2 regions of the Pseudoalteromonas fenneropenaei genome follow, and region 1 is predicted to be linked to the other one. Evidence: predicted binding sites of a transcription regulator. Region 1 holds the regulator's gene; the other holds the start of a gene.

Region 1 (4,312 bases):
CAAGGTCACAGCTTAGGGTTTACAGGTAGCAGCTCATGACACATGCACGGGCGCTGTTACTGGTTTTCTTTATCGCTATCATGGCTTGGTTGTGGTATCCGTACCTCAACAGCAATATAGTGGCCAGCAAACCAGAAAACGAATTGTTAGTTACGCCTGACTACATCGCCATGGATTTGCAGCAATCTGCCTATAATAAAATTGGCAAATTGAGCCACTCAGTAAAAGCGCAAAAAGTAGAAATGTACCAAGGGCTGGGGTTTTCACACTTCCAGTATCCCATTTTTACAATTTATAACCAGCAGCAAAGTTGGCAACTTACCGCCAATGAAGCAACGTTATATGAAAATAATACTCTGATACTTGAAGGCAATGTTGTTGCCACCAATCAAGGAGAAGCCAGTATGGTTGAGAAAATCACTGCGGCTCATATCCGTGTGGACATCAACAACAAGACGTTGCTTTCGGAACAACCTGTGGTGATCAGCGGCCCTAACCTAACAATAACAGGTAAAGGCTTACATGCAGATTTAAACACAGATATTATTGAACTGAATAATCACACGCGAACTACATATTATGACCAATAAGTTGCTCATCAGCGGCGTCGCTCTACTGTTAAGTTATGCGGCCATTGCCAATACAACCACCACAGAGCCTGTATTTATCGCTTCGGGCAAGCAACAAGCTCAACTTAAATCCAACATAGGTATTTTTGAGGAGAATGTCGAGATTGTGCATGGTAGTCGTAAAATTAGTGCCGACCGGCTCGAAGTTCACCGTCGTGAAGAGCTAGGAGAAAATTCTGAGCTGTTGGTTGCCACCGGAAACCCCGCGCGTTTTCAAGAACAGCAAAGTGACGGCAGTGTGATCAGCGCTTCAGCGCAAGAAGTCCGCTACGACGTTGCCAATCGTACTCTTACTATCAGTGGTAATGCAGAAATCATGCAGGCTGGGCAAAAAATCAATGCCGATGTGATTGTTTACGACATGGCTAAGCAACTGATTAATGCTGAGCGCAGCAGCAATAGCAAAGGTCAGGTAAAGACTATTTTAGTGCCTGAGCAAAAAGATAAGAAGCAAAACAAGGAGCAAGGTAAACCGTGAGTGTGTTAACTGCAAATTGTTTAGCAAAAAGCTACAAGGGCCGCGAGGTTGTTAAAAACGTCGGATTAAGCATTGAAGCGGGCAGCATAGTCGGCTTACTTGGCCCAAATGGCGCGGGTAAAACCACTACCTTTTATATGATTGTAGGGCTTGTGCCAAGCGATAAAGGCTCAATCCATATTGATGAACAAGACATCACGCTGCTGCCAATGCATAGCCGCGCTCGCCTTGGGATTGGTTACCTACCGCAAGAATCTTCTATTTTTAGGAAGTTAACGGTTTACCAAAACCTGATGGCGATTTTAGAAACACGCAAATCGCTGAAACGCAATCAACGCGAACAGATCCTCGATGAACTATTAGATGAGTTTAATATTCAACATATTAGAGATAGTTTAGGGATGGCTTTATCGGGTGGTGAGCGTCGCCGAGTGGAAATTGCTCGCGCTTTAGCCGCAAATCCAAAATTTATTCTCTTAGATGAGCCTTTTGCTGGCGTTGATCCGATTTCAGTGTTAGATATAAAGAAAATAATCGAGCACTTAAAGAATCGCGGTATTGGAGTGCTGATCACAGATCATAACGTGCGCGAAACCCTTGATGTCTGTGAGAAGGCATATATTGTTTCGCATGGTGAACTAATCGCCGCTGGCACTCCCGAACACGTACTCGCAGATCAAACTGTGCGCGACGTCTACCTAGGCGAACAATTCAGGCTATAGTTTTTGTAGTACAGTCGCCTATTTGAATTGAACACTTAGAAAAAGGATTGTTAGAGATACATGAGGCAATCATTACAGCTGCGCATGGGCCAGCAACTCACAATGACGCCACAGTTACAACAAGCTATCCGCTTGCTGCAGCTCAGTACGTTGGATCTCCAGCAAGAAATCCAAGAGGCGCTCGACAGCAATCCACTCTTAGAAGTGGATGAGCAAGATAGTGACGCAGAAACCGGTTCAGCTGACAACGACTTTGATTTTAGCGTCTCGAGTAGCAGTGGTGAAGAGCAAAACAATGAATTTGAAGGCAACGATTTCGAAGCAGGCAATGACTTTGAAGAATCGGTCAGCGATTATGAAATGGAAGCTGGTGATGCACTCAATAAGGATACTGTCAGCGACGAATTAGCGATGGATGTCACTTGGGACGAATATATGAGCGCAGCGCCCAGCAGTGGCTCTGGTGCTATGAGTGACGAAGACACCGTCTACCAAGGTGAAACCACCGAAACCTTACACGAATACTTGATGTGGCAATTGGAGCTCACGCCGTTTAGCCCCACCGATCGCGCCATTGCCGTGGCAATTGTCGAAGCCGTTGATGAGTCAGGTATGCTGACGGTTAGCACTGAAGACATTATGCACAGCCTTAATGAGGGTAGTGAAGAAGCTGAACCGATTGAGCTGGACGAGGTAGAAGCCGTCCTTAAACGTGTACAACTTTTTGATCCGATTGGAATTGCCGCACGCAGCTTGCAGGAATGCTTGTGCATTCAACTCAATCAATATGACCCAACTACACCTTGGCTGAGCGAAACCAAACAGATCCTCAACGAACATATTGAGCTTTTAGCCAGTCGCGACTATCGCACTTTGATGAAAAAGACTAAGCTAAAGGAAGATGAGCTAAAAGAAGTCATGACGCTCATTCACAGTTTAAGCCCAAAACCAGCTGCAACCGTGATCCACGAAGAACCAGAATACGTGATCCCAGATGTGTCGGTCAAAAAAGTCAAAGGTCGTTGGGTAGTTGAACTGAATCCAGATTGTATGCCGAAAATTCGTGTTAACGATCAATATGCCGCGATGAGCCGCTCGGTGCGCTCATCAAGCGATAGTCAGTTTATTCGCTCCCATTTACAGGAAGCGAAGTGGTTTATAAAAAGTTTGGAAAGCCGCAACGAAACCTTGCTAAAAGTGGCTAACTGTATTGTGAAGCAACAGCAGGCATTTTTTGAACATGGCCCAGAGGCAATGCGTCCTATGGTGCTAAATGATGTGGCTGAAATGGTGGAAATGCATGAATCTACCATTTCTCGGGTTACCACCCAGAAGTATATGCACACCCCGCGTGGCATTTTTGAGCTGAAATATTTCTTCTCAAGCCATGTAAGTACTGAAAACGGAGGTGAGTGCTCGTCAACAGCAATTCGGGCGCTCATTAAAAAGCTAATCGCCGCGGAAAAACCTACTAAGCCATTGAGCGACAGTAAAATCGCGGATATATTAGCGGAACAAGGAATTCAAGTGGCGAGACGCACTATTGCAAAATATCGTGAGTCTCTGGCTATACCACCGTCAAATCAGCGCAAGAGCCTGATCTGAGACGTAAAACAAAGAAGGAAGAATGCTTATGCAACTAAATCTAACTGGTCGTCACGTTGAAATTACCGATTCACTCAGGGATTATGTCACCAACAAGTTTGCGAAGCTGGAGCGACATTTCGATCATATCAACAATGTACATGTTATCCTTGATGTAGAAAAATTGATCCATAAAGCGGAAGCAAGCCTTCATGTGAATGGCGGAGAGTTATTTGCTTCGACAGAGCATCAAGACATGTATGCGGCCATCGATTTGTTATTAGATAAGTTAGATAGGCAAGTCATAAAACATAAAGAAAAGATGATCCGACACTAAAATGAAACTAAGTGCATTAATTTCAAAGGACTGCAGCAAAGCTGCAGTCCTTTTTAGTAGCAAAAAACGCATTCTCGAATACATCAGTGAACTGGCCCACCAACAGCTTCCCGACCTTGATCAACATGATATCCTCGACGCTTTATTAGCCCGTGAAAAACTCGGTAGTACTGGCATTGGTAAAGGCGTTGCACTGCCACATGGTCGTATGGCCGCAGTCGATAAAGTGCTAGTGATGGTCTTGGTTAATCAAGAAGCCATTGATTACGATGCCATCGACAATCGCCCCGTCGATATTTTCGTGGCACTCATCGTACCTGAGGGCGATAATCAAACTCATTTGCAGACCTTAGCCGCAATCGCTGATAAACTGAGGGACAAAGAATTTTGTCGTATGTTGCGTCAGGCGCAAAGTGACGAACAACTCTTTGAAATATTGTCGAGCTAAGTAAGGTAAAGAGATGGAACTAATTATTGTCAGCGGTCGCTCAGGTTCGGGTAAATCCGTCGCACTTCGGGTTTTAGAAGACTTGGGCTTTTATTGTGTCGACAATATTCCCGT
Region 2 (4,312 bases), on a different contig from region 1:
TGCCCTTGTTTGCTAATAACACTAATGGTGCCTTTCATCGCTTCCACCAATGCTTTGGTAACCGCAAGTCCAATTCCTGAACCAATTGCGTTGGCTCCGGTGGCATCAGGCGCTTTGTAATACATTTCAAAGATTTTACCGAGCTGATCGGCGGGAATACCCATCCCCGTATCAATCACGCTGACACATAACCAAGGGCCATCTTCTTTGTTTTCACGTCGGCAAATTAGTGTCACACCTCCACGATGGGTAAATTTCACCGCGTTGTTGATTAGATTCCATAACACCTGGCGCAAACGTGTGGGGTCGAGTAACGCGTAAACATCCAAAATACCCTGACGTTGAATGTCAAAACTGAGCCCCTTTTGATCGGCAATAAGTCCCGCAAAGTTCACTACATCGTTAATAAAGTCTGAGACATTGATACTGTCGGCAGCGATATCTAACTGCTCACGATCTATTTTATCTAAGTCTATGATATCATTAAAAATATTACCTAGTGTTTCGGCGCTTGAGAACACCGTATTACACCAACTGCGCTGCTGCTTATTCAGCTCAGTATCAAGTAACATGCGGGTCAGACCAACAATACCATTGAGCGGGGTGCGTAATTCATGACTTAAAGTGGCAATAAATTTGCCCTTATCATTGTATGCAGTTTCTAATGCTTGCTGCGCTTTTTTCCGCTCGGTGATCTCTTTTCTCAATTCTTCAATAGCACGATGTTTGGCGTGTAGCGCGATTTTCCGCTCGTCAATTTCACTATTGAGGCGGTTAATGTTGTCCTTTAAGGTTTGGTTGAGTAGTTTTTCCTGTTGTGTCGCAGATTCGATATAAGCACGCGAGTGCTGAAGACGCCGTAACGCTTGGATGGTCATCATGATCAACACAGGAGAAGCGATAGCGGTAAAAAACATCACAGCTAAAATATCTAATAAATTAATTTCGCCAAGAGCAACATAATAGAACATACATGCAGCAATCAAAGACACTAACAGAATAATGGCGTACACCATTATCCCAGCTTTGAGCTCACCAAATTTTTCAAGTAAGTTGGACACCAAGCGCGTCCACGGATCTACAGATGAATCTATCATGTTATGTTCTTACTACCGCTGATAACGCCATTATACCCTGAGCGTAAAAAGTGTAACATCATCACGCCACCAAATTGTCTACTTAACAAACAAAAAATGATGATAATCAAAAAATTGACGCTCATTATCGTCACGTCTTGAGGCGCTAATAGCACTTGAAAGTTACGCCACTGACAAAATACCCGCACAATCGCGCGCAAAAAATACTCACAAGTTGTTTCTAAAAAAAACCAATCAGGCGGCGATTTGTATAGCGCTGTGAACACTCTGCGCATAAATCAAATTTGACTTTAACACGCATTTTTCCACTTTCTGATATTTTTCATGTACTATGCGCGTTTTTTAGTATTTGCTGAATGAGGAAATAATGCCAGCTAACATGCCAGATATCGCGCACAGTGCCAGTGCACTTGCTCACGGCCGCTTAGAATGGGTCGGCATGGGCAATATCGAAGTCCCATTAACGCTCGAAACCAAAGGCCTTGCCCCTTGTACTATCGCTGCCAAAGCCGATGCATATGTCAGCCTAGACGACGAACAAGCTAAAGGTATTCATATGTCACGCTTATTCTTAGCGTTGGACACTTTATCTTGTGAGCAGTCCCTGACACCTATTACCCTTCAGCAATTGCTTGACCAGTTTATTACTAGCCACGAAGGCTTAAGCCAAAGTGCCAAACTGCGTCTTGAATTCGAATTACTATTACGTCGCAAATCGCTGCTTAGTGGTAAGCAAGGCTGGAAAGGTTACCCAGTCGTGATCAACAGCGTATTGCTTAATGGTCAGTTTAAACTTGAACTAACTGTTGATGTTGCTTACTCATCAACTTGTCCTTGCTCTGCGGCACTTGCACGGCAATTAATTCAAAACGCCTTTGATGCCAAATTTAAGCAGCAAGAATTGTCATTTGAACAAGTTAAAAACTGGCTCGGTAGTACCGAAGGTATTGTTGCGACGCCTCATTCACAGCGCTCTATTGCTCAAGTGAAAGTGTTGTTATCACACAATAGTCAGGAATTTGACATTGTGACCTTAATTGATTTGATTGAGGCAACACTCAAAACGCCCGTCCAAGCAGCGGTAAAACGTGAAGATGAGCAAGAGTTTGCACGACTTAACGGGCAAAACTTGATATTCTGCGAAGATGCGGCAAGAAAATTGAAAGCATTGCTAGAGCCACTGGCATACTCTGACTTTAGCGTCCGGGTGAATCATTACGAATCACTCCACGCCCACGATGCGGTAGCCATGGCAGTAAAAGGTATAGCTGGCGGTTACACACCAGAGTAAATCGCTACGATGCGGGTCTGACCACGAAGCTCGTTTTCAGTCCCGCCTCTGTAAACAATACGAAATTCCGTCACTTAACTTGGCATATAGTTTGCTTTAACTCAGCAGAGTTATCAAAATTGTCGAAGTGGAGTGTTTTATGGAATTGGCATTGTTATCTATTCTCGCTTTGGTCGTGGTTGCCTCTGTGGTTGCAGCGAAATACACAGATCAGGGCGGAAACCCCTACCCATTCAGCAAAAAAGAAAATGTCTTTACTACTGTAGAAGCCAGCTTCCTACATTTGATTGAGCGTGCTATTGGCGATCGTTTTAAAGTCGTGAGCCGTGTTAAATTGGTTGATCTGATCGAGTGCAAACCAGGCCTTACGGCAAAAGCTCGCCGCGCGGCAATGGCCAAAGCGAAAAACAAACAACTAGACTATGTGTTAGTCGACAAAGAGACCTTAAACATAGTTGCGGCGGTTGATTTGGTGAATAACGCCAACAAAAGCGGCCATAAGGCGCAAAAAGACTGGTTTGTTACCGGCGCGCTAGAAGCTGCTGGTATTCCACACATCCGTATGAAAGTCAGAGCAGGCTATAAACCTGCTGAAGTACGCGCTGCGATTCTGTTCAAACTAGGCAAGCCAGAGAAACCTGAATCTCGCGAAACACGTAACAGAACTTATAAACCAGCAGTATTGTCGCCATCACAAGCAAAAGCCATGTCGACGCAACTGGCCGAAATTTAAGCGGCTAGATAAAGTGACAAATTGATTACGAGAATGCGAGTTTAGCCAGCTAAACTCGCATTTTTATTGTCCTTCAGTATAATGAGCTGCACAGTTTATGAGGAATAATTAGCATGAAAGTAGGTATTATCGGCGCCATGGAGCCGGAAGTTGCTATCCTTCGCGAAGCAATGCAAAACGTAAGTACAGTAAGCAAAGGCGGCTTTACGTTTTTTTCTGGTGATTTAGCTGGTCAACAAGTCACTTTAGTACAATCAGGCATTGGTAAAGTTGCATCAGCCATCGCAACGACTTTGCTAATTGATAATTTTACTCCTGACTGTGTGATCAATACTGGCTCAGCGGGCGGTTTCGAGCCGTCTCTTAATGTTGGCGATGTGGTGATTTCAAGCGAAGTGCGTCACCACGATGTTGACGTAACTGCGTTTGGCTACGAAATTGGTCAAGTACCACAAATGCCTGCGGGTTTTACCGCTCACCCAGCACTTATTGAAGCAGCTAAGCAAAGCGTTGCGGAAGTGGAAAACGTGCAAACTATGGTTGGCTTAATTTGTACTGGTGATATTTTCATGTGCGACCCAGTACGTATCGACAAGGCCCGCCAAGACTTCCCTGCGATGTTAGCGGTAGAAATGGAAGGCGCTGCAATTGCGCAGGTATGCCATTCATTACACACGCCGTTTGTGGTGATCCGCTCATTGTCTGACATTGCGGGTAAAGAGTCGCCACAGTCGTTTGAAGAATATTTAGAAGTCGCTTCGGTTAATTCTTCAAAAATGGTTGTGGCACTATTACAAAAGCTTACTCAGGTTACGCTATAAGGTGTCTTTAACGCTGTTGCAAACTCACGAAAGTTTGCTGGTGTTTATCCTCGCAGTCGCGTTATCGCGACTGCTGCCGCTACACAGCTGGTATCATCCCAACGCGTTTTATTCTCACTTATTTGCCATGATAGGCAAACGCGTGTATCAACCCAACACCAACAAGCAGCAATGGTATATTGCTGGCAGTCTGGCTTTTTTATTACCCATTGCAACGATTGTGGTGCTTATCTTTGGCATCAGTAGTTTTGCACTTTATCCAGTGTGGGTTGATGGCTTATTACTCTATCTTTGCCTTTATAATCCAATTTTTGAGCGTAAAGCGCAAAAAATAGCCAAACTATTGGATCTCGGTCAAAAAGCCACAGCA

What was found. Region 1 encodes sigma-54, which starts transcription at its own class of promoters, with help from an activator protein. Its sites were predicted from a motif close to GTTGGCACGNNNNTNGNNT; they were not measured.
Region 2: a site for sigma-54 is predicted at 2,467-2,485, ahead of ACFOEE_RS00875 (DUF2726 domain-containing protein). Genes of this name have one in related genera too.

What each region holds. Positions count from the first base shown of each region.
Region 1 is NZ_JBHRSD010000017.1:133,851-138,162, reverse strand. Features, by position in the region: gene kdsC (3-deoxy-manno-octulosonate-8-phosphatase KdsC) at 1-39, shown strand, start outside; gene lptC (LPS export ABC transporter periplasmic protein LptC) at 36-590, shown strand; gene lptA (lipopolysaccharide transport periplasmic protein LptA) at 580-1,107, shown strand; gene lptB (LPS export ABC transporter ATP-binding protein) at 1,104-1,829, shown strand; gene ACFOEE_RS10775 (RNA polymerase factor sigma-54) at 1,890-3,434, shown strand; gene hpf (ribosome hibernation promoting factor) at 3,463-3,750, shown strand; gene ptsN (PTS IIA-like nitrogen regulatory protein PtsN) at 3,752-4,198, shown strand; gene rapZ (RNase adapter RapZ) at 4,212-4,312, shown strand, end outside.
Region 2 is NZ_JBHRSD010000001.1:196,687-200,998, forward strand. Features, by position in the region: gene ACFOEE_RS00865 (ATP-binding protein) at 1-1,097, opposite strand, end outside; gene folE2 (GTP cyclohydrolase FolE2) at 1,465-2,388, shown strand; gene ACFOEE_RS00875 (DUF2726 domain-containing protein) at 2,528-3,121, shown strand; gene mtnN (5'-methylthioadenosine/S-adenosylhomocysteine nucleosidase) at 3,235-3,942, shown strand; gene ACFOEE_RS00885 (cobalamin biosynthesis protein CobD/CbiB) at 3,944-4,312, shown strand, end outside.